One region of the Serratia sp. 121840015-1 genome, then DNA from elsewhere that is predicted to be linked to it. Evidence: riboswitches for the same ligand, from Rfam matches in the RefSeq annotation. Region 1 holds a riboswitch; each other region holds the start of a gene.
The links. A riboswitch is a leader RNA that binds a small molecule or an ion and turns the genes downstream of it on or off. The one in region 1 is predicted to bind thiamine pyrophosphate.
Positions count from the first base shown of each region.

Region 2: it holds a riboswitch for thiamine pyrophosphate, as region 1 does, so the genes downstream of both, thiC (phosphomethylpyrimidine synthase ThiC) here and ACUXAC_RS03350 (TenA family protein) in region 1, are expected to answer to the same signal.
Region 3: it holds a riboswitch for thiamine pyrophosphate, as region 1 does, so the genes downstream of both, thiB (thiamine ABC transporter substrate binding subunit) here and ACUXAC_RS03350 (TenA family protein) in region 1, are expected to answer to the same signal.

Region 1 covers NZ_JBSEYF010000001.1:685,883-693,367, reverse strand. The annotation lists gene mtfA (DgsA anti-repressor MtfA) at 1-488, shown strand, start outside; tRNA gene ACUXAC_RS03375 (tRNA-Asn) at 588-663, shown strand; gene gap (type I glyceraldehyde-3-phosphate dehydrogenase) at 718-1,728, opposite strand; gene ACUXAC_RS03365 (GlxA family transcriptional regulator) at 1,806-2,780, opposite strand; gene ACUXAC_RS03360 (SDR family NAD(P)-dependent oxidoreductase) at 2,907-3,641, opposite strand; gene ACUXAC_RS03355 (LLM class flavin-dependent oxidoreductase) at 3,655-4,677, opposite strand; TPP riboswitch at 4,828-4,930, shown strand; gene ACUXAC_RS03350 (TenA family protein) at 4,993-5,676, shown strand; gene ACUXAC_RS03345 (ABC transporter ATP-binding protein) at 5,673-6,413, shown strand; gene ACUXAC_RS03340 (ABC transporter permease) at 6,410-7,177, shown strand; gene ACUXAC_RS03335 (ABC transporter substrate-binding protein) at 7,213-7,485, shown strand, end outside.
Region 2 covers NZ_JBSEYF010000013.1:5,023-12,507, reverse strand. The annotation lists gene ACUXAC_RS26230 (thiazole synthase) at 1-337, opposite strand, end outside; gene thiS (sulfur carrier protein ThiS) at 339-539, opposite strand; gene ACUXAC_RS26220 (HesA/MoeB/ThiF family protein) at 536-1,285, opposite strand; gene thiE (thiamine phosphate synthase) at 1,278-1,928, opposite strand; gene thiC (phosphomethylpyrimidine synthase ThiC) at 1,921-3,870, opposite strand; TPP riboswitch at 3,985-4,109, opposite strand; gene ACUXAC_RS26205 (Rsd/AlgQ family anti-sigma factor) at 4,149-4,652, opposite strand; gene nudC (NAD(+) diphosphatase) at 4,754-5,521, shown strand; gene hemE (uroporphyrinogen decarboxylase) at 5,560-6,624, shown strand; gene nfi (deoxyribonuclease V) at 6,634-7,320, shown strand; gene ACUXAC_RS26185 (YjaG family protein) at 7,369-7,485, shown strand, end outside.
Region 3 covers NZ_JBSEYF010000002.1:450,147-457,631, forward strand. The annotation lists gene thiP (thiamine/thiamine pyrophosphate ABC transporter permease ThiP) at 1-993, opposite strand, end outside; gene thiB (thiamine ABC transporter substrate binding subunit) at 969-1,955, opposite strand; TPP riboswitch at 2,013-2,131, opposite strand; gene sgrR (HTH-type transcriptional regulator SgrR) at 2,169-3,830, opposite strand; gene sgrT (glucose uptake inhibitor SgrT) at 3,921-4,094, shown strand; gene ACUXAC_RS15595 (MFS transporter) at 4,249-5,445, shown strand; gene ACUXAC_RS15600 (DASS family sodium-coupled anion symporter) at 5,591-7,063, shown strand; gene leuD (3-isopropylmalate dehydratase small subunit) at 7,101-7,485, opposite strand, start outside.

The DNA of each region.
Region 1 (7,485 bases):
AATGGCAGGACGAAATTGGCCTGGTGCACTCGGGGCCGGTAGTGCAGTCCGGCCAAAGCTGGGAACAGGGGCCGATCGTGCTCAACTGGCAAGACGTGCAGGACTCTTTCGATCTTTCCGGTTTCAATCTGGTGATCCACGAAGCGGTGCACAAACTGGATATGCGCAACGGCGGCGTCGCTACCGGCGTGCCGCCGATCCCGCTGCGCGAGGTGGCCGCCTGGGAGCACGATCTGCACGCCGCGATGGAAAGCCTGCAGGACGAGATAGACATGGTCGGTGAAGAGGCCGCCAGCATGGATGCCTACGCCGCCACCGATGCGGCCGAGTGCTTCGCCGTGCTGTCGGAGTATTTCTTCAGCGCCCCCGAGCTGCTGGCCGAACGCTTCCCGGCGCTGTATCAGCACTTTTGCCGCTTCTACCGCCAGGATCCGCTGGCGCGCCTGCTGCGCAGCCAGGCGGAGAACGACGCGCAATGGGCTGATTGATGGACGCATTGCTCAGATACCGAGCAGTCGCACCACTCAAGGCAATTTAGCGTTGACACACCCGGGGCCGCTGGATATCATGCGCCCCGTTCACACGATTCCTCTGTAGTTCAGTCGGTAGAACGGCGGACTGTTAATCCGTATGTCACTGGTTCGAGTCCAGTCAGAGGAGCCATATTTAGAGAAGCCCGCTTAAGGAAACTTAAGCGGGCTTTTTGCTATGGGGCATTTACAGCCCGCGCTTTTCCATCAGCAGCGCCAGATCGACCAACCGATTGGAGAACCCCCATTCGTTGTCATACCAGGCGAGCACTTTCACCAGGTTGCCGCCGATGACCAGCGTAGACAAACCATCGATAATCGATGAACGCGCGTCGCCCCGATAGTCGCTCGACACCAGCGGTTCATCGCTGTACCCCAAAATTCCTTTCAGCGGGCCGGACGCCGCCGCCGCGCGGAAAGCGGCGTTGATTTCCTCCACCGTCGCCGGGCGTTTCAGCGTCACCGTCAGATCGACGATCGAGACGACCGGCACCGGCACCCGCAGCGAGTAACCGGTCAGGCGGCCGTCGAGATCCGGGATCACCTTGCCGAGCGCTTTGGCCGCGCCGCTGGAGTAAGGCACGATCGACTCTGCCGCCGCCCGCGCGCCACGCAGATCTTTTTCCGGCTGATCGTGCAGCGCCTGGCTGTTGGTATAGGCGTGGGTGGTGTTCATCAGCCCGTATTCGATGCCGAACGCCTGATGCAGCACCTGCGCGGCGGGTGCCAGCCCGTTGGTGGTGCAGCTGCCGTTGCTGACCACTTTATGCAGCGCCGGATCGTAGAGCTGGTCGTTAACCCCCATGACGATGGTGATGTCGTCGTTCTTGGCCGGCGCCGAGATAATCACCCGCTTGGCGCCGCCGTGCGTGATGTGCACTTCCGCCTTGGCTTTCTCGGTAAAGAAGCCCGTCGCTTCGATCACCACGTCCACGCCCACGCTGCTCCACGGGATCTCGGCGGGATCGCGCTGCGAAAACACCTGAATCGGCCGGCCGTCCAGCAGCAGCTGGTTGTCGCCGGCTTCCACCCTGGCCGCCAGCGTGCCGGAAAGCGTGTCGTATTTCAGCAGATGCGCCAGCGTCTTGCTGTCCGTCAGATCGTTGATCGCCACCACTTCAAAATCGCTGCGCCCCAGCGCCGCGCGCAGCACGTTGCGCCCGATCCTGCCGAAGCCGTTAATGCCTACTTTCACCATGATGCTCTCCTCGTTTTGGGCTTTGCCTCAAATCTAGCCCTGCCACGAGGCGGCGTAAATGACGTTTACAGATCAATTTACGCCAAATTGCGCGCGTGGAAGCGTTCGCGGTATTCGCTCGGGGTCAGCTGCAGTTTGCGCTCAAACACCCGCCGCAGGTTAAGGCCGTTGCCGAAGCCGGTGGCCAGCGCGATCTGTTCGATGCCGTCCGCACTCTGCTCGAGGCGCTGCCTGGCGGTATGCAACCGCCCTTCTTCGACGAATTTGGCGGGAGAAATGCCCGTCTCGCGGGTGAATACGCGGGTAAAGTTGCGCGGGCTCATCGCCACGCGTTCGGCCAACCGATCGACGCTGAGATCGTCGGCGAGGTTTTCCAGGATCCAGGACTGCAGGTCGCGGATCGGGCCCGGCGATTTGGCCTGGTTGAGCGGGTAGCGGCTGAACTGCGCCTGCCCGCCGGGGCGTCGCAGAAACATCACCAGATCCTGCGCCACTTCGCGCGCCTGCACGAAGCCGTAGTCGTCCTCCACCAGCGCCAGCGTCAGGTCGAAGCCGGAGCTGACGCCGCCGGAGGTCCAAATCGGCCCATCCTGCACGTAGATCGGGCCGTTCTCGACCTGCACCCGCGGGAAGCGCGCCTGCAGCGTTTCCGCCAGCCGCCAGTGGGTAGTCGCCCGCCGCCCGTCCAGCAATCCGGCTTCGGCCAGCAGCAGAGCCCCGCCGCAAACGGAAGCGATACGGCGCGCCTGCGGGGCCGCGCGGCGCAGCCAATCCGCCACCAGGGCGCCCTCTTCTTCGGTCGCCCCCTTGCCGGCGACAATGACGGTATCGCGCGGCAGGGCCGGATCGAGATCCGCCAGGCGATGGTCGGCCAACAGGCTCAGCCCGGACAGGCCGTGTACCACCCGATGGGATTGCGTGGTGGCGACCGCGATCTGATACAGCGGCGCTTCGGCAGGGCTCAGACGGTTAGCCTGCATCAGGATATCGGCGATGCCCGCCGCTTCGAACAGCATGCCCCCTTCAGGGACGATAATCAGGAATGTATGCATGGCGATAATAAGAAGAACGAGCAAAACAGGTCAGACAGCCACTGTATAAGAAAAGCCTCACCGATTCACCCTGCGGGCATAAAAAAGCCCGCCGGCAAGCACCGGCGGGCCAACAAAGCACTGCCCTCAAGCCTGCGGCAGGCTCACCCCACCGGCGCGCGCCAACTGCGCCAGCAGCGCCGTTTGAAACGCCTCGTCGTGTACCGCCGCGTGGGGATCGAACCGTTGCTGATGGTGCCAATAGCCGCCGGACGCCAGGGCCTGCGGCTCATCGCTGCTCACCAACCACGCCTGCGTCACATGCCCCAGCGCCAGATCGTCGGGCGCGTCCGCGCCGCCCATTTTGGTCGGCACCCAGCCGGGATCGACCGCGCTGCTGATCACGTCAGGCCACAGGCGCGCCACGGCGGCGGCCAGCGCAGTGACGAACAGCTTGCTGTCCGAATAGGAGCCCGCAGCGCCGCCGAGCCAGTCTACGCCGTTCAGTTCCGGCACGCCGTCAAAGTGCATGCTGCTGCTCAGGTAGACGATGCGCTTGGGGCGTTCGATCAGGGCCGTCAGCAGGTAAGGCGCAATCACGTTCACCGGCATCACCTGCGGCCCGGTAAACATACCGGCGTTGTGGATCACCGCGTCCGGGCGGCCGAGGCGGTTGACCTGCTCGGCAAGCTGCCGGATCTGCTGCACATCGGACAGATCGCCGATCGCCGCCTGCGCACCGCGATCCAGCAGATCGCGCACCGCGTCCAAACGGCCGGGCTCACGCGCATGCAAAATCACCTGATGCCCTTCGTCCAACAGCGTTTGCGCGGCGGCGCGGCCCAGCCCGTCTACCGAACCGGTAATGAAAATGCGTGACATGTCACTCCTCCGTTTAGCGCCAGCCGAGCGCCGGCGCGACATGGGTTAAAATCGATTCGATCACGTGGGCGTTGTAATCCACGCCCAGCTGGTTAGGCACGGTCAGCAGCAGCGTATCCGCTTCGGCGATGGCCTCGTCCTGCGCCAGCTGCTCGATCAGCACGTCCGGCTCGGCGGCATAGCTGCGGCCGAAGATCGCCCGGGTCTGCGCGTCGATATATCCGAGCTGATCGCCCTCCTTGCCACCGCCGCCGAAGTAGTTGCGATCCCGCTGATCCACCAGCGCGAAGATGCTGCGGCTCACGGAAACCCGCGGCTCATGCGCGTGGCCGGCCTCTTGCCAGGCGGCGCGGTAGGCGCGGATCTGCTTGGCCTGCTGGATGTGGAAGGGTTCGCCGGTCTCGTCGTTCTTGAGCGTCGAGCTTTGCAGGTGCATGCCGAGCTTCGCCGCCCAGACGGCGGTGGCGTTCGAACCGGCGCCCCACCAGATGCGATCGCGCAGCCCGGCGGAAAACGGCTCCGGCCGCAGCAGCCCAGGCGGATTCGGGAACATCGGCTGTGGATTGGGCTCGGCGAACCCTTCGCCGCGCAGCGCTTCCAGGAACACTTCGGTATGGCGGCGGGCCATGTCCGCGTCGCTCTCGCCGTCGGCCGGGGCATAGCCGAAATAGCGCCAGCCGTCGATCACCTGCTCCGGCGAGCCGCGGCTGATGCCGAGCTGCAGCCGCCCGCCGGCGATCAGATCCGCCGCGCCGGCGTCTTCCACCATGTACAGCGGATTTTCATAACGCATGTCGATCACGCCGGTGCCGATCTCGATGCGTTGGGTTTTGGCGCCGATGGCGGCCAGCAGCGGGAACGGCGACCCCAGCTGGCGTGCAAAGTGGTGTACGCGAAAATAGGCGCCGTCCGCCCCCAGATCTTCGGCGGCAACCGCCAGATCGATGGACTGCAGCAGCGCATCCGCTGCGGAACGGGTGCCGGACTGGGCGGAAGGCGACCAGTGGCCAAACGAGAGAAAACCAATCTTTTTCATCGGGAATCGTCCTCAAAGGCAAAATCATCGGCCTACAGTGACAAAAATCGCGCGCTCTGCGCCAGCAAAATCGCCCCCGATCGCACTAAACGAACCGATTGCCACCGCGCCGCCCGGCGATTGTAATCAAAAAACAAATGTCGTATAACAGGCAGCTCCGAGGGGTGTCCTGTTACGGGCTGAGATGGCGCAAGCCGAACCCTTTGAACCTGATCTGGGTCATGCCAGCGAAGGGACGGTTAGGCAACAACGCTCTCACCCGTTGCCTGTTCATACCCCAGCGTGCCCGGATCTCCACTGACTCAAGGAGGTCCCATGTCCATCACCACCCTGTTCGAAAGCGGTCTTTACGGCCGGCTGCGCCAACAAGCCGGCAGCCACTGGCAAGATTACGTCGATCACCCGTTTCTGCAGCAGCTGGCCGCCGGCACCTTGCCCGAACGCGCTTTTCGCCGCTACCTGACCCAGGACTACCTGTTCCTGCTGCACTTCGCCCGCGCCTACGCACTGCTGGTCAGCAAGCTACGCACCCTGCCGGAAATGCGCGCCGCCACGGCGTCGCTCAACGGCATCGTCGCCGAACTGCCGCTGCACGTGGCCTATTGCGCCGAATGGGGGCTGAGCGAAGCGCAAATCGCCGCCCAGCCGGAAGCGGCGGAGACCATGAACTACACCCGTTACGTGCTGGATATCGGCCATGCCGGCGACGCCCTCGATCTGCTGGCCGGCCTGCTGCCCTGCGTGGCCGGCTATGCCGAAATCGGCCTGCGGCTGTTGCACGACCCCGCCACCAAAATGGAGGGCAATCCTTACGCTTCCTGGATCCGCAACTACGGCGACGAGGGCTATCTGGCCGGCGTGCGCGCTGCCATCGAGCTGCTGGAAACCGTCGGCCACCAGCGCGGCGCACCAGGCCGCTTCACCGAGCTGGCGCAGATTTTCACCACCGCCACCCAGCTGGAATCGGCATTTTGGCAGATGGGGCTGAACGCCTCATGACCTCCCCGCTTCTCCCGCCCGGCATCCAGGTGCGGGATCTCAGCCTGCGTTTCGGTCAGCAAATCGTCTTCGACCGGCTGAGCTTCGACATCGTCGGCGGCAGCTTCGTCGCCCTGCTCGGCGCCAGCGGCGCCGGCAAAACCAGCCTGCTGAAGATCATCGCCGGCCTGGAACGGGCGACCTCGGGCACGGTGACCGGCAGCGACGGTTTGCCGATCGCCGGGCGCATCGCCTACATGGGGCAAAAAGACCTGCTCTACCCGTGGCTGACCGTCGAGGAGAACGTCGCCCTCGGCTCGCGGCTGCGCGGCGAAGTGACGGATCGGGCGTGGGCGGCGCACCTGCTGGAGCGCGTGGGCCTGGCCGCGCATGGCCGCAGCCTGCCCGCCGCGCTGTCCGGCGGCATGCGCCAGCGCGCCGCCATCGCCCGCACGCTCTACGAACGCCAGCCGATCGTGCTGATGGACGAACCCTTTTCCGCGCTGGACGCCATTACCCGCGCCGAGATCCAGAGCCTGGCCGCCGAACTGCTGGCGCAAAACACCGTGCTGCTGATCACCCACGATCCGATGGAGGCCTGCCGCCTGAGCCACCGGCTGCTGGTGCTGTCGCCCTGGCCGCTGGGCCTCGACGATACCCACCGCATCAGCGGGCAACCACCGCGCGCGCCGGATGACGCCGACCTGCTGAAAAGCCAGGCCGAACTGCTGCAACAGCTGGTGAGGGCCGCGCAATGAATATTACCAAAGAGCGTGGGCTTACCCGCCTGCGGCGTGGGCTGACGGTGTTTGCCGGCCTGCTGCTGCTGTGGTGGCTGGCGGCGCAAAGCGGCATTCCGGCCTTTCTGCTGCCCACGCCGAGCGCGGTAGCGCAGGCGCTGTGGGACGGGCGTGGCTATCTCGCCTGGCACACGCTGGTCACCGCTTCGGAGATCGTCAGCGGGCTGGCGCTGGGCGTGCTGCTCGGTGCGGCGCTGGCGCTGTGCATGATCTTCTCGCCGCGCCTGCAGCGCTGGCTGATGCCGCTGGTGCTCACCAGCCAGGCGATACCGGTGTTCGCTCTGGCGCCGCTGCTGGTGCTGTGGTTCGGCTTCGGCATGAGCGCCAAAGTGGCGATGGCGGTGCTGGTGATTTTCTTCCCGGTGGTGTCGACCTTTTTCGACGGGCTGCGCCGGGTCAACAACGACTATCTCGATCTGGCGCGCACGATGCGCGCTTCGCGCTGGGCGCAGCTGCGGCACGTGCGGCTGATGGCGGCGCTGCCGGCCTTCGGCTCCGGCCTGCGCATGGCCGCCGCCGTCGCGCCGATCGGCGCCATCATCGGCGAATGGGTCGGCTCGGCCGAAGGGCTGGGCTACGTGATGCTGAACGCCAACGCGCGCATGCAGACCGACGTCTGCTTCGCCGCGCTGTTTATTTTGGTGCTGATGACCGTGCTGCTGTGGGCTGCGGTGGATGCGCTGCTGCGGCGCCTGATCGCCTGGGCGCCGGAAAACGACTGATGATTGCAACCATAACCAGGGATAAAGGAACGACCATGATCAAACAAACCGTTTGCGGGCTGCTGCTCGGCGCCGCCATCACCGGCCAGGCCGGCGCGGCCGAAAAGCTGACGCTGGTGCTCGACTGGTACATCAACCCCGATCACGCGCCGATTATGGTGGCCGAGCAGATCGGCGCCTTCAAGGCCGAAGGGCTGGACGTCAAGATCGTGCCGCCGTCCGATCCGGCGCTGCCGCCGCGGCTGGTGGCCGCCAAACAGGCCGACCTCGCCATCACCTATCAGCCGCAGCTGCATTTCTTCGCCGAT
Region 2 (7,485 bases), on a different contig from region 1:
GCGTTTCTATCGGATCCGGCAGCAGGTATTTCACATCGGGATGGATCTCCAGCTTCACCCAGTGGGTGCCGAGCGCTTCACGCGCCAGCCGGGCGGCGAACACCGCTTCGGCGGCGGTTTTGGCGCCGGAGGTGTTGGGCAGCAGCCGGGCGCCCAACTGCTGCAGCGGCGCCAAAATGGCGTCGTTGCCGCCGCGCAGATCGACGCGCTTCATGGCCATGGTCACCAGCTGTGAGCCGGAGGCCGCCAGCGCCTCCAGCATTAACGCCGGGGTGGCGAACTTGCCGGTGCCGGTGAACAGGCGCGAGGTAAAAGTGGTATCGGCGATTTTCAGCATGTCAGCCTCCGGCGATCGCTTGAAACAGCAAAATGTCGTCACCGTCCTGCACCTGATGGTCGGCCCAGTCGGCGCGCGGGATGATGGTTTGATTGATCGCCAGCGCGGTGCCCGGCTGGTGGCGTTCCAACTGGGTCAGCAGGGCGGCGACGCTGAGCGGCTGCGCCAGCTCCAGCGGTTGGTCGTTCAGACGGATCTTCATGCCGCGCCTCCGCATACCGGGCAGGCGCGGGCCTGGCTCAGTTGCAGCGTGCTCCAGCTCTGCTGCTTGCCGTCGAACAGCCGCAGTTTACCGCTGAGGGAGGAAGGCATGCCGGCCAACATTTTGATGGCCTCCAGCGCTTGCAGAGTACCGATCACGCCCACCACCGGGCCGAGCACCCCGGCGGTGCGGCAGTTGCGCTGCGGCTCTTCCTGATCCGGGTACAGGCAGGCGTAGCAGCCGTGCGCATAGGGCGGCTCGAGCACCAGCAGCTGGCCACTGAAACCGACCGCGCTGCCGCTGATCAGCGGCTTGGCGGCGGCGATGCAGGCGGCATTGACCTCATGACGGGTCGCCATATTGTCGCAGCAGTCCAGCACCAGATCGGCGCGGGCGACCGCGTCGCGCAGCGCTTGCCCCTGCAGCCGCTGCGCCAGCGGGATGGATTCCACCAATGGGTTCAGCGCCTGCAGATGGCGTTGCGCCAGCGCCGCCTTGCCGGTGGCGGTATCGGCGCTGCGGTAGAGGATCTGCCGCTGCAGGTTGGTGATGTGCAGCTGGTCGTCGTCGGCCAACAGCAGCGTGCCGACGCCGGCGGCGGCCAGATACAGCGAAGCCGGGGAACCAAGCCCGCCCAAACCGACGATCAGCACCGTGGCGCGCTTGAGCCTCTCCTGGCCCTCCGGGCCGACGTCCTCCAGCAACAGCTGGCGGCTGTAACGCAGGAATTCCTGATCGTTAAGCATCGTTCGGGCCCTCGCCTTCGATCAGCCGCAGCAGCTCGGCCGTCGCCGCACGCCAGTCCGGCGCCTGGGTGATGGCGCTGACCACCGCCACGCTGCCGACGCCGCACGCCAGCACCGCCGGTACGCGATCGATGCTGATCCCGCCGATCGCCACCGTCGGGTAATCCGCCAGGCCGGCGATGTGGCGTTTCAACTCCGTCAGCCCCTGCGGCGCCGAAGGCATGTCTTTGGTTTGGGTGGGGAAGATGTGCCCCAACGCGATGTAGGACGGTTTCACCGCCAGCGCGCGCGCCAGCTCCGCGTCGTCATGGGTGGACACGCCCAGCCGCAGTCCGGCGCGGTGAATGGCCGCCAGATCGGTGGTATCGAGATCTTCCTGGCCCAGATGTACGCCGTAGGCGCCGTGCTTGATCGCCAGCCGCCAATAGTCGTTGATGAACAGCCGCGCTTGATAACGCTGGCCCAGCGCGATGGCGGCAGCGATGTCCTCTTCGACCTGCTCATCCGGCAGATCCTTGATGCGCAGCTGGATCGTGGTGACGCCGGCCTCCAGCAGACGAGCGATCCATTCCACGCTGTCGACGACCGGGTAAAGCCCCAGTTTGTGGGGCGTAGCCGGGAAGGGGGTCGTGATATCAGTCATTGCTTGTCTCCTCTTGCAGGGTGCCGGCGCCGGCGCTGTGATACAGCTCGCTGCCGCGGGCGCGGAACTCGGCGGACATTTTCTCCATGCCGGTCAGCTGCACTTCGATCGGCTTGGCAGCTTCCTGGGCGGCGGCGTAGTCGCGCACCTCCTGCGAAATCTTCATCGAGCAGAATTTCGGCCCGCACATCGAGCAGAAGTGGGCGACCTTGCCGGATTCCTGCGGCAGGGTTTCGTCGTGATAGGCGCGCGCGGTGGCCGGATCGAGCGCCAGATTGAACTGATCTTCCCAGCGGAATTCGAAACGTGCCTTGGACATGGCGTTATCGCGGATCTGCGCGCCCGGATGGCCTTTGGCCAGATCGGCGGCGTGAGCGGCGATCTTGTAGGTGATCAGGCCCTGCTTGACGTCTTCTTTGTTCGGCAGGCCGAGGTGCTCTTTCGGCGTGACGTAACACAGCATGGCGCAGCCGAACCAGCCGATCATTGCCGCGCCTATGCCGGAGGTGAAATGGTCATAGCCCGGGGCGATATCGGTGGTCAGCGGGCCGAGGGTGTAGAACGGCGCTTCGTGGCAGTGTTCCAGCTCTTCGGTCATGTTGCGGCGGATCATCTGCATCGGCACGTGGCCCGGGCCTTCGATCATCACCTGCACGTCGTATTCCCAGGCGATTTTGGTCAGCTCGCCCAGCGTATGCAGCTCGGCGAACTGGGCTTCGTCGTTGGCGTCCTGAATCGAGCCGGGGCGCAGGCCGTCGCCGAGCGACAGCGAAACGTCGTAGGCGGCGCAGATCTCGCAGATTTCACGGAAATGCTGATAGAGGAAGTTTTCCTGATGGTGCGACAGACACCATTTGGCCATGATTGAGCCACCGCGCGACACGATGCCGGTCAGGCGTTTGGCGGTCATCGGTACGTAGCGCAGCAGCACGCCGGCGTGGATGGTGAAGTAGTCGACCCCTTGCTCCGCCTGTTCCAGCAGCGTATCGCGGAACATCGCCCAGGTGAGGTTTTCCGCCACGCCGTTGACCTTCTCCAGCGCCTGGTAGATCGGCACGGTGCCGATGGGCACCGGGCTGTTGCGCAGGATCCACTCGCGGGTTTCGTGAATATAGCGGCCGGTAGAGAGATCCATCACGGTGTCCGCGCCCCAGCGGGTGGACCACACCAGCTTCTCCACTTCTTCTTCGATCGACGACGTGACCGCCGAGTTGCCGATATTGGCGTTCACCTTCACCAGGAAATTGCGGCCGATGATCATCGGCTCCGCCTCCGGATGGTTGATGTTGGCGGGAATGATGGCGCGGCCGGCGGCCACTTCCCGACGCACGAACTCCGGCGTGATGTTGTCCGGCAGGTTGGCGCCCCAGCCCTGGCCCGGATGCTGGTGGCGCAGCACCTCGCCGCGAATGCGCTCGCGCCCCATGTTTTCACGGATGGCGATGAACTCCATCTCTGGGGTGACGATACCGGCGCGGGCATAGTGCAGCTGGGTCACGCATTTGCCCGGCAGCGCCCTGCGCGGCAGCGGCAGATGTTCGAAGCGCAGGTGATCCAGCCCTTCGTCCGCCAGCCGCTGTTGGGTAAAGCCGGAACTGGCGCCGCTTAGGGTGGCGGTATCGCCGCGCGCGTCGATCCAGCCGGCGCGCAGCTTGGCCAGGCCGGCGTGCACGTCGAGCTCGGCCTGCGGATCGCCGTAGGGGCCGGCGGTGTCATACACCGGGATCGCTTCGTTGGGTTCATACTGCGGATGGTCTTTGCTGCCGCCGAGCAGGGTCGGGCTGAGCTGAATTTCGCGCATCGGCACCTGGATATCGCTGCGCGAGCCCTGGAGATAGATGCGGCGTGAGTTCGGGAAAGCCATGCCTTGCAGGGTGTCGATAAACTGCTGGGCGGCTTCGCGTTGCGCTTTACGGGCGCGCGGTGGATTAACGTTAGACATAGCAAGTTCCTACCAGTGTGTTGGGTTGGGAAAGTTGCTTGTCTGGAGCTCGGAGGGAGTAATGATGGTGGCCGATAAGGCAGGGCGCCCGCAAGGGGAAGGCCGTGCCTGTGGCGATAGATTACTCTTGTTCCCTTCGCGGGTATTAACCCGATCAGGTTCCGCGGATCCCGAATTAACGGTCTCAGCCTGGCTGATTCGATGAACAAATCAGGCGCTAGGCACTCCGACAAGATGCCCCCCAGTATAGGAGGGATAAGAAAAAAAACTATAAAATTTTAACGTGCGGGATCCAGCGCCTGGTCCGGCAGCGGTTGCTGCGCGGCCTCCGCTTCCAGCTGGATCAGCTTATCTTCCAGCGCAAAGCGCGCCGCCAGCGTTTCGCCGATATCCGACAGGGCCTGGTGGAATTCCAGACAAACCTCCTGATCGATATCCACTTCGGTATAGCGATCGTGGAACGCCATGATCTGTTCGGTATTGGCCCACAGCTTGGGGTAGATGTTCACCGCCAGCGACATTTTCGGACTGGCTGCGCCTTCCACTTGTTTGATAATTCTGTCATAGATATGAAAATGCCCTGCGGAGAGGTAATCCACCAGGTTGTGGCAAAAGTTCTCCAGCGCTTTTTCATTCAGCGGCGTATGCTTTTCTTTATTCGGTTTGAGGCCTACCAGCGTGCAGTAGGCGACCAGCAACTGTTTGCGGGCCTGAAGCCATTGATCAACTAATTCATTACTACCGCCAACGCGCTGAGTCAGCCTTTCCAAACGGTTGAGCATGTTTGACTCCGTGTAAGTAATAAAAGTAACCGGTAAGTTATTAAAATGTAACAAAGCCGATTTGTAGAGTGCCAGTGAAGCTGAGGTTGTGCAACAACGATATGGAACTTGCATTAACGGGCAATGAAAACGGCTGGTGGATCGTCAGCCATGAAAGCAAACTTTGGTTACCGAACGGTGAATTGCCGTCGGGGACGGCCGCCGCTCTTGGGCTGCGGGGCCACATGGCGCGCACCATCGGTGAATGGGAGGGCGCGCCGGTCTGGCTGGTGCGCCAGGCGATGCCGCGGGAGATGGGATCGGTGCGTCAGCTGTTGGATCAGGATCGCGGTCTGTTCCAGCTTGCCGGGTGCGGCGTGCAGCTGGCGGATTTCTACCGCTCTCATCGCTACTGCGGCTATTGCGGCCATGAAATGCACCTCAGCCGCACCGAAAGCGCCTGTCTGTGCGGCCACTGCAAAGAGCGGTACTACCCGCAGATTGCACCCTGCGTGATCGTCGCCATTCGGCGCGACGATCAGATCCTGCTGGCGCAACACGTGCGTCATCGCGGTGGTATCCACACGGTGCTGGCCGGCTTCGTCGAAGTGGGCGAAACGCTGGAGCAGGCGGTGGCGCGCGAAGTGATGGAAGAGAGCAATATTGAAATCAAGAACCTGCGCTACGTCACTTCACAACCGTGGCCGTTCCCACACTCGCTGATGATGGCCTTTATGGCCGATTACCATCAGGGTGACATTCGCCACGATCCCAAGGAGCTGCTCAACGCCGGCTGGTATCGCTACGACCAGCTGCCGCTGTTGCCGCCGCCCGGTACCGTGGCGCGCCGGTTGATTGAGGACACCGTGGCGCTGTGCCGGGCAGAATAATGTACAATGGCCGGCAGATTATTAAGGGAGCCCCATAAATGACTGAGTTGAAGAACGATCGCTACCTGCGCGCGCTGTTGCGCCAGCCGGTGGATGTGACCCCCGTATGGATGATGCGCCAGGCCGGTCGTTATTTACCGGAGTATAAGGCGACCCGCGCCCAGGCCGGTGATTTCATGTCGCTGTGCAAGAACGCGGAGCTGGCCTGCGAGGTCACGCTGCAGCCGCTGCGCCGCTATGCGCTGGACGCCGCCATCCTGTTCTCCGACATTCTCACCATTCCCGACGCCATGGGGCTCGGCCTTTACTTTGAAGCCGGCGAAGGCCCGCGTTTCAGCTCCCCCGTTACCTGCCGCGCCGACGTCGACAAGCTGCCGGTGTTCGATCCGGAAGTGGAGTTGGGCTATGTGATGAATGCGGTGCGCACCATTCGCCGCGAACTGAAGGGCGAAGTGCCGCTGATCGGCTTCTCCGGCAGCCCGTGGACGCTGGCGACTTATATGGTCGAAGGCGGCAGCAGCAAAGCCTTCACCAAGCTGAAGAAGATGATGTATGCCGAACCGGCTACGCTGCACCTGTTGCTGGACAAGCTGGCGGACAGCGTGATCCTGTACCTCAATGCCCAGATTAAAGCCGGCGCGCAGTCGGTGATGGTGTTCGACACCTGGGGTGGCGTACTGACCGGGCGCGATTATCGCGAGTTCTCTTTGCACTACATGCACAAGATCGTCGACGGGCTGCTGCGTGAAAACGACGGTCGCCGCGTGCCGGTGACGCTGTTCACCAAAGGTGGCGGGCAGTGGCTGGAGGCGATGGCCGCCACCGGCTGCGATGCGCTGGGGCTGGATTGGACCACCGACATCGCCGACGCGCGTCGGCGCGTGGGCGACAAAGTGGCGCTGCAGGGCAATATGGATCCGTCGATGCTGTATGCCTCCCCGGCGCGCATCGCGGAAGAAGTGGAGACCATTCTGGCCGGTTTCGGCCACGGCAACGGCCATGTGTTCAACCTGGGCCACGGCATCCATCAGGATGTGCCGCCGGAGCACGCCGGCGCCTTCGTCGAGGCGGTACACGCGCACTCGGCGAAATACCACCGTTAAGGATCCGATGTGACCGATATGGCGGCCCTGCGCGCCGAACAGCTGCGGCGCGCGGCTGAAGTCATTCGCTACGACGATCTGCCGGCCGAACCGCCGGCCTTCATCGCCGGCGCCGACGTGGGCTTCGAACAAGAAGGGGCGGTGACGCGCGCCGCCATCACCATCCTGCGCTATCCGTCGCTGGAGCTGGTGGAGTATCAGGTGGCGCGCATCGCCACCGTCATGCCCTACATCCCGGGCTTCCTGTCGTTTCGCGAATACCCGGCGCTGTTGGCCGCCTGGGGGCAGCTGCAGCAGAAACCGGGGCTGATCTTCGTCGATGGGCATGGCATTTCGCATCCGCGGCGTCTCGGCGTCGCCAGCCATTTCGGTCTGCTGGTCGATGTGCCGACCATCGGCGTGGCCAAGAAGCGCCTGTGCGGCAAATTTGCGCCGCTGGACGCCGCCGTCGGCGCGCTGGCGCCGTTGGAAGATAAGGGTGAACAGCTGGGCTGGGTGTGGCGCAGCAAGGCGCGTTGCAACCCGCTGTTCATCTCTACCGGGCATCGCGTGGGCGCCGACAGCGCGCTGGCGTGGGTGCAACGCTGTATGGCGGGCTACCGTTTACCGGAGCCGACCCGTTGGGCCGACGCCATCGCATCGCGTCGTCCGGCGTTTCAGCGGTGGTTGCAGCAGCATCCGGAGGTGTCGCCATGAGCGATTTCGGGTACACTGCGCCGCAGATAACGCGTAAGAGAGTAAAGCATGCTACGTAACCCGATTCATTTACGCCTGGAACGGCTCGAGGCCTGGCAACATTTGACCTTTATGGCCAGTTTGTGCGAGCGTATGTACCCGAATTACCAGATGTTCTGCAAACAG
Region 3 (7,485 bases), on a different contig from region 1:
CAGCGCCTGCCACAGCACCGGCTGGCGCAGCACGCTGACGACGGCCTGATTGGCGCCGTCGGCGATCACCGCCAGCAGAGGCGGCAGCAGCAGCAGCAGCGCGGCGGCGATCAGCAGAAAATCGCTGACGCGCCGCCACAGGTTGTCTTCCGGGTTGCGCCAGCGCTGGGCGTGGGTATGGCCCACCGGCAGCGCCTGGCTCAGCCGCTGGCTGATCAACACCAGCCCCAGACAACAGCTTAACTGGATCAGCGCCAGCATGGCGGCGCGGCCCAGATCGTAGTCGTAACTCAGCGCCTGATAGATCGCCAGTTCGATGGTGGTGGCCTGCGGCCCGCCGCCCAGCGACAGCACGGTGGCGAAGCTGGCGAAGCACAGCATGAAGATCAACGCGCCGCTCGGCAGGATCTGGCGGCGCAGCGCCGGCCATTCGACGAAGCGGAACTGCTGCCAACCATTCATGCCCAGCTGGGCGGCCAGCTGGCGCTGCTCTACCGGGATATTCTCCAGCGCCTGCAGCAACAGGCGGGTGGCCAGCGGCAGGTTAAAGAACAGGTGCGCCAGCAGAATGCCCTGCAGGCCGTAGGGCGAGAAGCCATACTCGACGCCCAGCCAGCCGCACAGCGTCGCCAGCCAGCCCTGGCGCCCATAGACGCTGAGCAGGCCGAATACCGCCACCAGCACCGGCAGCACCAGCGTCATGGCGCACAGCCGCAGCAGCAGTTGCCGGCCGGGGAAACGGCGGCGATAGAGCGCGCGCGCCAGCAGAACGGCGGGCAGCACCGAAATCAGCGCCGACAGCAGCGCCTGCCAAAAGGTGAAGCGCACCACGTGCCACAGGTAGCTGTCCTGCCACAGGCCGCGCCAGTCGCTGTCCGGCGCGTGACGCCACAGCGAGCCCATCGCCAGCGCGGCGACCAGCAGGATCACGCCGGCGGCCAGCAGCCCCGGCCAGAGCCAGCGGGGGATCAGCGGCTGACGGCGGTTTGCCATGCCCGGATCCAACCGCCGCGTTGTTTGGCCACCTCTTCGGCGCTGTATTGCAACGCGGTATGCGGCACGTTCATCTGCTCAAAGCCGACGGGCAGTGGGGTGTTGATCACCGGGTACATCCAGTTGCCGGTCGGGATGGTGTTCTGGAAGGCCGGCGTCACCATGAACTGCATGAAGCGCTCCGCCAGCTCTGGCTGTTTGGCGGCCTTCAGCTTGCCCGCCACTTCCACCTGCAGGTAGTGGCCTTCGCTGAACGTGGCGGCGGCGTAGAGATCTTTTTTCTCTTCGATCAGGTGATAGGCGGGAGAGGTGGTGTAGCTGAGCACCAGATCGCCTTCGCCTTTCAGGAACAGGCCGTAGGCTTCGCTCCAGCCTTTGGTGACGGTGACGGTCTTCTTCGCCAGCTGCTGCCAGGCGGCCGGCGCCTTGTCGCCATACACTTTTTGCATCCACAGCAGCAGGCCGAGGCCCGGCGTGCTGGTGCGCGGATCTTCGTAGATCACTTTCCAGTTGCGATCGCTGCTGACCAGCTCCTGCAGGCTTTTTGGCGGGTTCTTCAGTTTTTCTTTGTTGTAGACGAAAGCGAAGTACCCGTAGTCATATGGCACGAAGGTCGCGTCCTGCCAGCCGCCCGGCACCGTCAGTTTGGCGGTGTCGACGCCGCTCGGCGCGAACAGGCCGGTTTGCTGCGCCGCCTGTAACAGGTTGTTGTCCAACCCCAGCACCACGTCGGCGGCGCTGTTCTTGCCTTCCATGCGCAGGCGGTTCAGCAGCGAGACGCCGTCTTCCAGCGCGACGAACTTCAGTTCACAGTCGCACTCGGCTTCAAAGGCTTTTTTCACCGCCGGGCCTGGGCCCCAGTCGGCGGCGAAGGAATCGTAGGTGTAAACCGTCAGCGTCGGCTTGGCGAAAACCGGCGCGGCACACAGCAGCAATAAGCAGGGCAGATATGTTTTGACCACGTTGCACTCCTGAAAAATAAGGGGGCAAGGGCATCTGAGGGGGCGAGGCGGCGTCGCCGGTTCGCTGGGCTCAAATCCCTCCGCCGGTATTGACCGGATCAGGTTCGACGGGTGTGCTCTCAGCGGAAAATCGGGCTTATCACGCGGCCCGACTTACCGCACCCCGTTGAGACGGCGCTATTGTAAAGATTAACCGACCCGGGCGAAAGGCGCTTATGCCTCCGGCGGGGCAAACCAGGCGGACTTGAAGTCGAACCAGCCGAGGGTGTTCATCCGCACGCCGCGCATGCTGCGCTGGCCGTGCAGCTGCAGCCAGTGGTGGAACAGCGGGTGCAGCTGGTGGTTGCTGACCAGACGCTGGCAGAACTCGGCCAGCGGCAAGCGGTTGGCGCGCCACAGCGCTGCGTCCTGCGCCAGATCTTCGTTCATGCAATGCTGCATCAGCGGCAGTTCGTACAGCGTGGCGAACAGCGAAAACTCCAGCGGCAGATAGAAGTTGGCGCTGCCGAGCCACAGATCGCTGCGCGCGTCGCCCTGGTGCCAGGTGGCGTAATCCACGCTTTGCACGATCAGGCGGATGCCGTGCTGTGCCAGCAGCGGTTCGATCGCCTGGCGAATGGCGTGAAACTCCGAATGTTCATTGAAGTGGGTCATCGTCAGTTCGGTCAGGCCCGCGGGCTTGGGCTGCTGCGCCAGCGTGCGGTTGTGGTGCCAGCGCGGCAGCAGGCCGTACGCCGGCGACCAATAGCGCTGGTAGAGCGGCCCGGCGTGGCTCAGCAGCGAAATGGGGTTGATCAATTCGCACAGCCAACTGCGAATGGCGGGGTCGGCGGCCAGCGGAGAACGCTGATCGAACAGCAGGAAATAGCACCCCTCTTCCAGCCGGCTTTCCAGCTCGCTGTTGCCGGTTTCATCGCCCTGCAGCTGCACGCCGGAGTGCACCAGCTCTTCGGAAAACTCCGGCAGCACCCAGATGTTCACCTCGTCGATCAGCGCCCGGTAGCCAAAATAGTCGTCGAAGGCGTGGATCTTCATCTGGCTGGGAAGGTTGCGCACCACGCGGTAGGGGCCGGTGCCGACCGGATGGCGGGCGAAATCCGGCAGTTCACGCCATTCGCGCGGCAGGATCATGGCCTGCACGCTGCCCAGCAGCCAGGGCAGCCAGTGGTCGGGGCTGCGCAGCTGCACGTCGATAACGAACGGCGTCGGCGAGGTGACGCTCTCGATATGCGAGAACAGCGGTTGCGAGGTCAGTCGCGAAAGGGAAGTGATGACGTCTGCCATCTCCAGCTCGCGGCCGTGATGAAAATGGATCGCCGGGCGCAGGTAAAACCGCCAGTGCAGCGGCGTCAGCGCCTGCCAATGGTGAGACAGATCGGACTCGAGTTCCCCGTTTTCCTCATTTATGCGCGTCAGGCCGTTGAAGATCTGGCGCGCCAAATGGGTCTCCGAACGCCGCAGCGCCGAGCCGGGCAGCAGGTTGTACAGCTGCCGGTAGTAGAGCACCCGCAGGATGTGTTTACCCTGGCGGAAGCTGCGCCCCAGCTGCGACAGCAGCATCTGGCGCACCACGTTTTTGTCGCCCACCAGCTGCACCAACTGATCGATGCGGTCCTGCTCCAGCAGCTCCTCGGCCCGCTGTTGCTGCAGCGCCAGGCCGGTGTAGTGGAACGTGAGCCGTGAACGCTTGCCGCGCCCCGACTCCGCCTGCCAGGTGAGCCAGCCTTCCCGCTGCATGGCGCTCAGCAGGGAGCGCACGTGGCGCCGCGAGCAGCTGAGCACCTCCGCCAGATCCTGCAGCGTGGTGTCAGTGGTTTCACCGTGACAGCGCTGCCACAGGCGGATGAACTGTTGCTGCAATCTGGACGTGGACATAAAAGAGGAACGCTCCCGCCTCAACTCGTCAATTTATCTTTCCCTATATTACGCCGATAATTTTCATCAATGAAAGGGGAGGGCGTAATCATGAAAGCTTTCTTATCCAGACAGTTCTATCAACGCTATTTCAGCGCGGTGCGCCGCCAGCGCGCCGACTGGCTGAGCGTGGTGCCCGAACAGGCGCGGCTGGCGATGCTGGCGCACCTGACCCAGTGGGATATCAAAGAGATGACCGATAAGCAGTATCGCGAGCACCTGTAAGGGCGGCGGCAACAAGTTTCTGAGTAATGGTGCTGTTTCACCAGCCAGTGGGGCGACCCACTGGTTTTTTTATGCGTGGTCATGGCGATATGCTTGCATTTTTCTCGCCGTGACCTAAGGTTCATTCTTCTGCTTTAAGGTCAGGGAAGACGATATGCAACGCCTGAGCCGGTTGTCACTGCGCATCAACCCCATCTTTGCCGCATTCCTGCTGATCGCTTTTCTCTCCGGCATCGCCGGCGCGTTGCTGACGCCGACGCTCAGCCTGTTTCTGACCACCGAGGTCAAAGTGCGGCCGCTGTGGGTCGGTCTGTTTTACACCGCTAACGCCGTGGCCGGCATCGTGGTCAGCTTCCTGCTGGCCAAACGTTCTGACACCCGCGGCGACCGGCGCAGGCTGATCCTGCTGTGCTGCCTGATGGCGGTCGGCAACTGCCTGCTGTTCGCCTTTAACCGCGATTACCTGACGCTGATCACCGCCGGGGTGTTGATGGCGGCGATCGCCAACACCGCCATGCCGCAGATCTTCGCCCTGGCGCGGGAATACGCCGACAGCGAGGCGCGTGAAGTGGTGATGTTCAGCTCGGTGATGCGCGCCCAGCTTTCGCTGGCCTGGGTGATCGGCCCGCCGCTGTCGTTTGCGTTGGCGCTGAACTACGGCTTTACCGTGATGTTCCTGATCGCCGCCGCCACCTTCGCGGTTTGCGTGCTGCTGGTCGGATTCATGCTGCCTTCGGTGCCGCGCGCGGCGGATGGCGAAGGGTTGCGGGAAGGCGCTTCCGCGCCGATTGCGCCCGCCAGTGCCTGGCGCAATCGCGACGTGCGCTGGCTATTCATTGCCTCAATGCTGATGTGGACCTGCAACACCCTGTACATTATCGACATGCCGCTGTATATCACCGCCGATCTCGGCCTGCCGGAAGGGCTGGCCGGGGTGCTGATGGGCACCGCCGCCGGGCTGGAGATACCGGCAATGCTGCTGGCCGGTTATTACGTCAAACGCTTCGGCAAGCGCAACATGATGCTGCTGGCGGTGGCGGCGGGCGTGCTGTTTTATCTCGGGCTGATAGTGCTGGCGGCCAAGCCGGCCCTGATCGCGCTGCAGCTGCTCAACGCGGTGTTTATCGGCATCGTCGCCGGTATCGGCATGCTCTATTTTCAAGATTTGATGCCGGGCCGACCGGGCGCCGCCACCACGCTGTTCACCAACAGTATTTCGACCGGGGTGATCCTGGCCGGGGTGCTGCAGGGGGCGCTGGTGGAGAACTTCGGTCATGGTTCGGTGTATTGGATGGCGGCGCTGTTGGCGCTGGCGGCGCTCTGGATGAGCGCCAAAGTGCGTGAAGTGTGAGGTCAAACGGCGGCATTCTTGATACAAGTCATTGAGAAGGCTGAAACGGACGCCCAAGCTGAAGGCATATGGAGCGCGATCGTTGCGCCCACGCCCGTCTCGCTATTGAGACGCCGCCTTTGTTGTTTAGAACAGTGGGAACGTTATGGATAAACTCACACCGCTCAAACCGCTTCCTTCCCTGTGCGCCCTCGCCGCCACGCTGATTATCTGGTTCCTCATTCCCGTGCCGGAGGGCGTTGCACCCAACGCCTGGCAGCTGCTGGCGCTGTTTATCGGCACCATCATCGCCATCATCGGCAAGGCGATGCCGATCGGCGCGGTCTCGGTGATTGCCATCGCCCTGGTGGCGGTGACCGGCGTCACCAACCCCGGCAAGCCGGGCGCCGCGCTGGACGACGCGCTCAGCGGCTTTTCCAACCAGCTGATCTGGCTGATCGGTTTTTCGATCATGATCTCCCTCAGCCTGAACAAAACCGGGCTGGGCGCGCGCATTGGCTACTACTTCATTTCGCTGTTTGGCAAAAAAACGCTGGGTATCGCCTATGCGCTGACGCTGGCGGAAACCACGCTGGCGCCGGTGACGCCGAGCAACACCGCACGCGGCGGGGGTATCATTCACCCGATCATGAAGTCGATCGCTGACAGCTTCGGTTCCAAACCCGAGCTCAATACCTCCGGTAAAATCGGTCGCTATCTGTCGCTGGTGAACTACAACATCAACCCGGTCACTTCGGCGATGTTTATCACCGCCACCGCGCCTAACCCGCTGATCGTCAGCCTGATTGCCAAAGGCACCCACGGCAGCTTCGAACTGTCCTGGTCGATGTGGGCAGTCGCCGCGCTGGTGCCGGGGCTGTGCTCGCTGATCGTGATGCCGTTGGTCATCTATCTGCTGTATCCGCCGGAGGTGAAGAGGACCCCGGACGCGCCGCGCTTCGCGCGCGAAAAACTGCAGGCGCTGGGGCCAGTGACGCTGCCGGAGAAAATCACCCTCGGGGTGTTCGCGCTGTTGCTGGTGCTGTGGGCCGGCATTCCGGCGATGATCTTCGGCCCGGCGCTGGCGGTCAATCCCACCACCGCGGCGCTGATCGGCCTGGCGGTGCTGTTGGCCACCGGCGTGCTGAGCTGGGAGGATGTGCTCAAGCATAAAGGTGCCTGGGACACCGTGGTATGGTTCTCGGCGCTGGTGATGATGGCCAGCTTCCTCGGCAAGCTGGGGCTGATCGGCTGGCTGTCGCAAACCGTGGGCAACGGCATCGACCATATGGGCATGAGCTGGGTGGGCGGCACGATCTTGCTGACCCTCATCTATTTGTATTCGCACTATTTCTTCGCCAGCACCACCGCGCACGTGACGGCGATGTTCGCCGCCTTCTTCGCCGCCGGCATCGCGCTCGGCGCGCCGCCGGCGCTGCTGGGCCTGATCCTGGCGTTCTCTTCCTCGCTGATGATGTCGCTGACGCATTACGGCACCGGGACCGCGCCGATCATCTTCGGCTCCGGCTACGTGACGCTGGGGGAATGGTGGAAAGCGGGGCTGGTGATGAGCGTGGTTAACCTGCTGATTTGGATGCTGATCGGCGGGGCGTGGTGGAAGCTGCTGGGCTACTGGTGAGGAAAAAATTCACCCGCCGGGCGGCGGGTGAAGGGGATTAATTCAGAAACGCCGGCTGCTGCGCTTCGTAGCGGGAGATGTCCGCTTCGTGCTGCAGCGTCAGGCCGATGCTGTCCAGCCCGTTGATCATGCAGTGGCGGCGGAAGCTGTCGATTTCGAACGGATAGCTTTTTCCGCCGGCGTTGACCGTCTGGTTCTCCAGATCCACCACGAACTCCGTTCCTTCATTGGCGCCGACCAGGTTGAACAGCTCATCCACCTGCTGCTCGCTCAGCGTCACCGGCAACAGCTGGTTATTGAACGAGTTGCCGTAGAAGATATCGGCGAAGCTCGGCGCGATCACCACTTTGAACCCGTAATCGGTCAGCGCCCAAGGCGCGTGTTCGCGCGAGGAACCGCAGCCGAAGTTCTCGCGCGCCAGC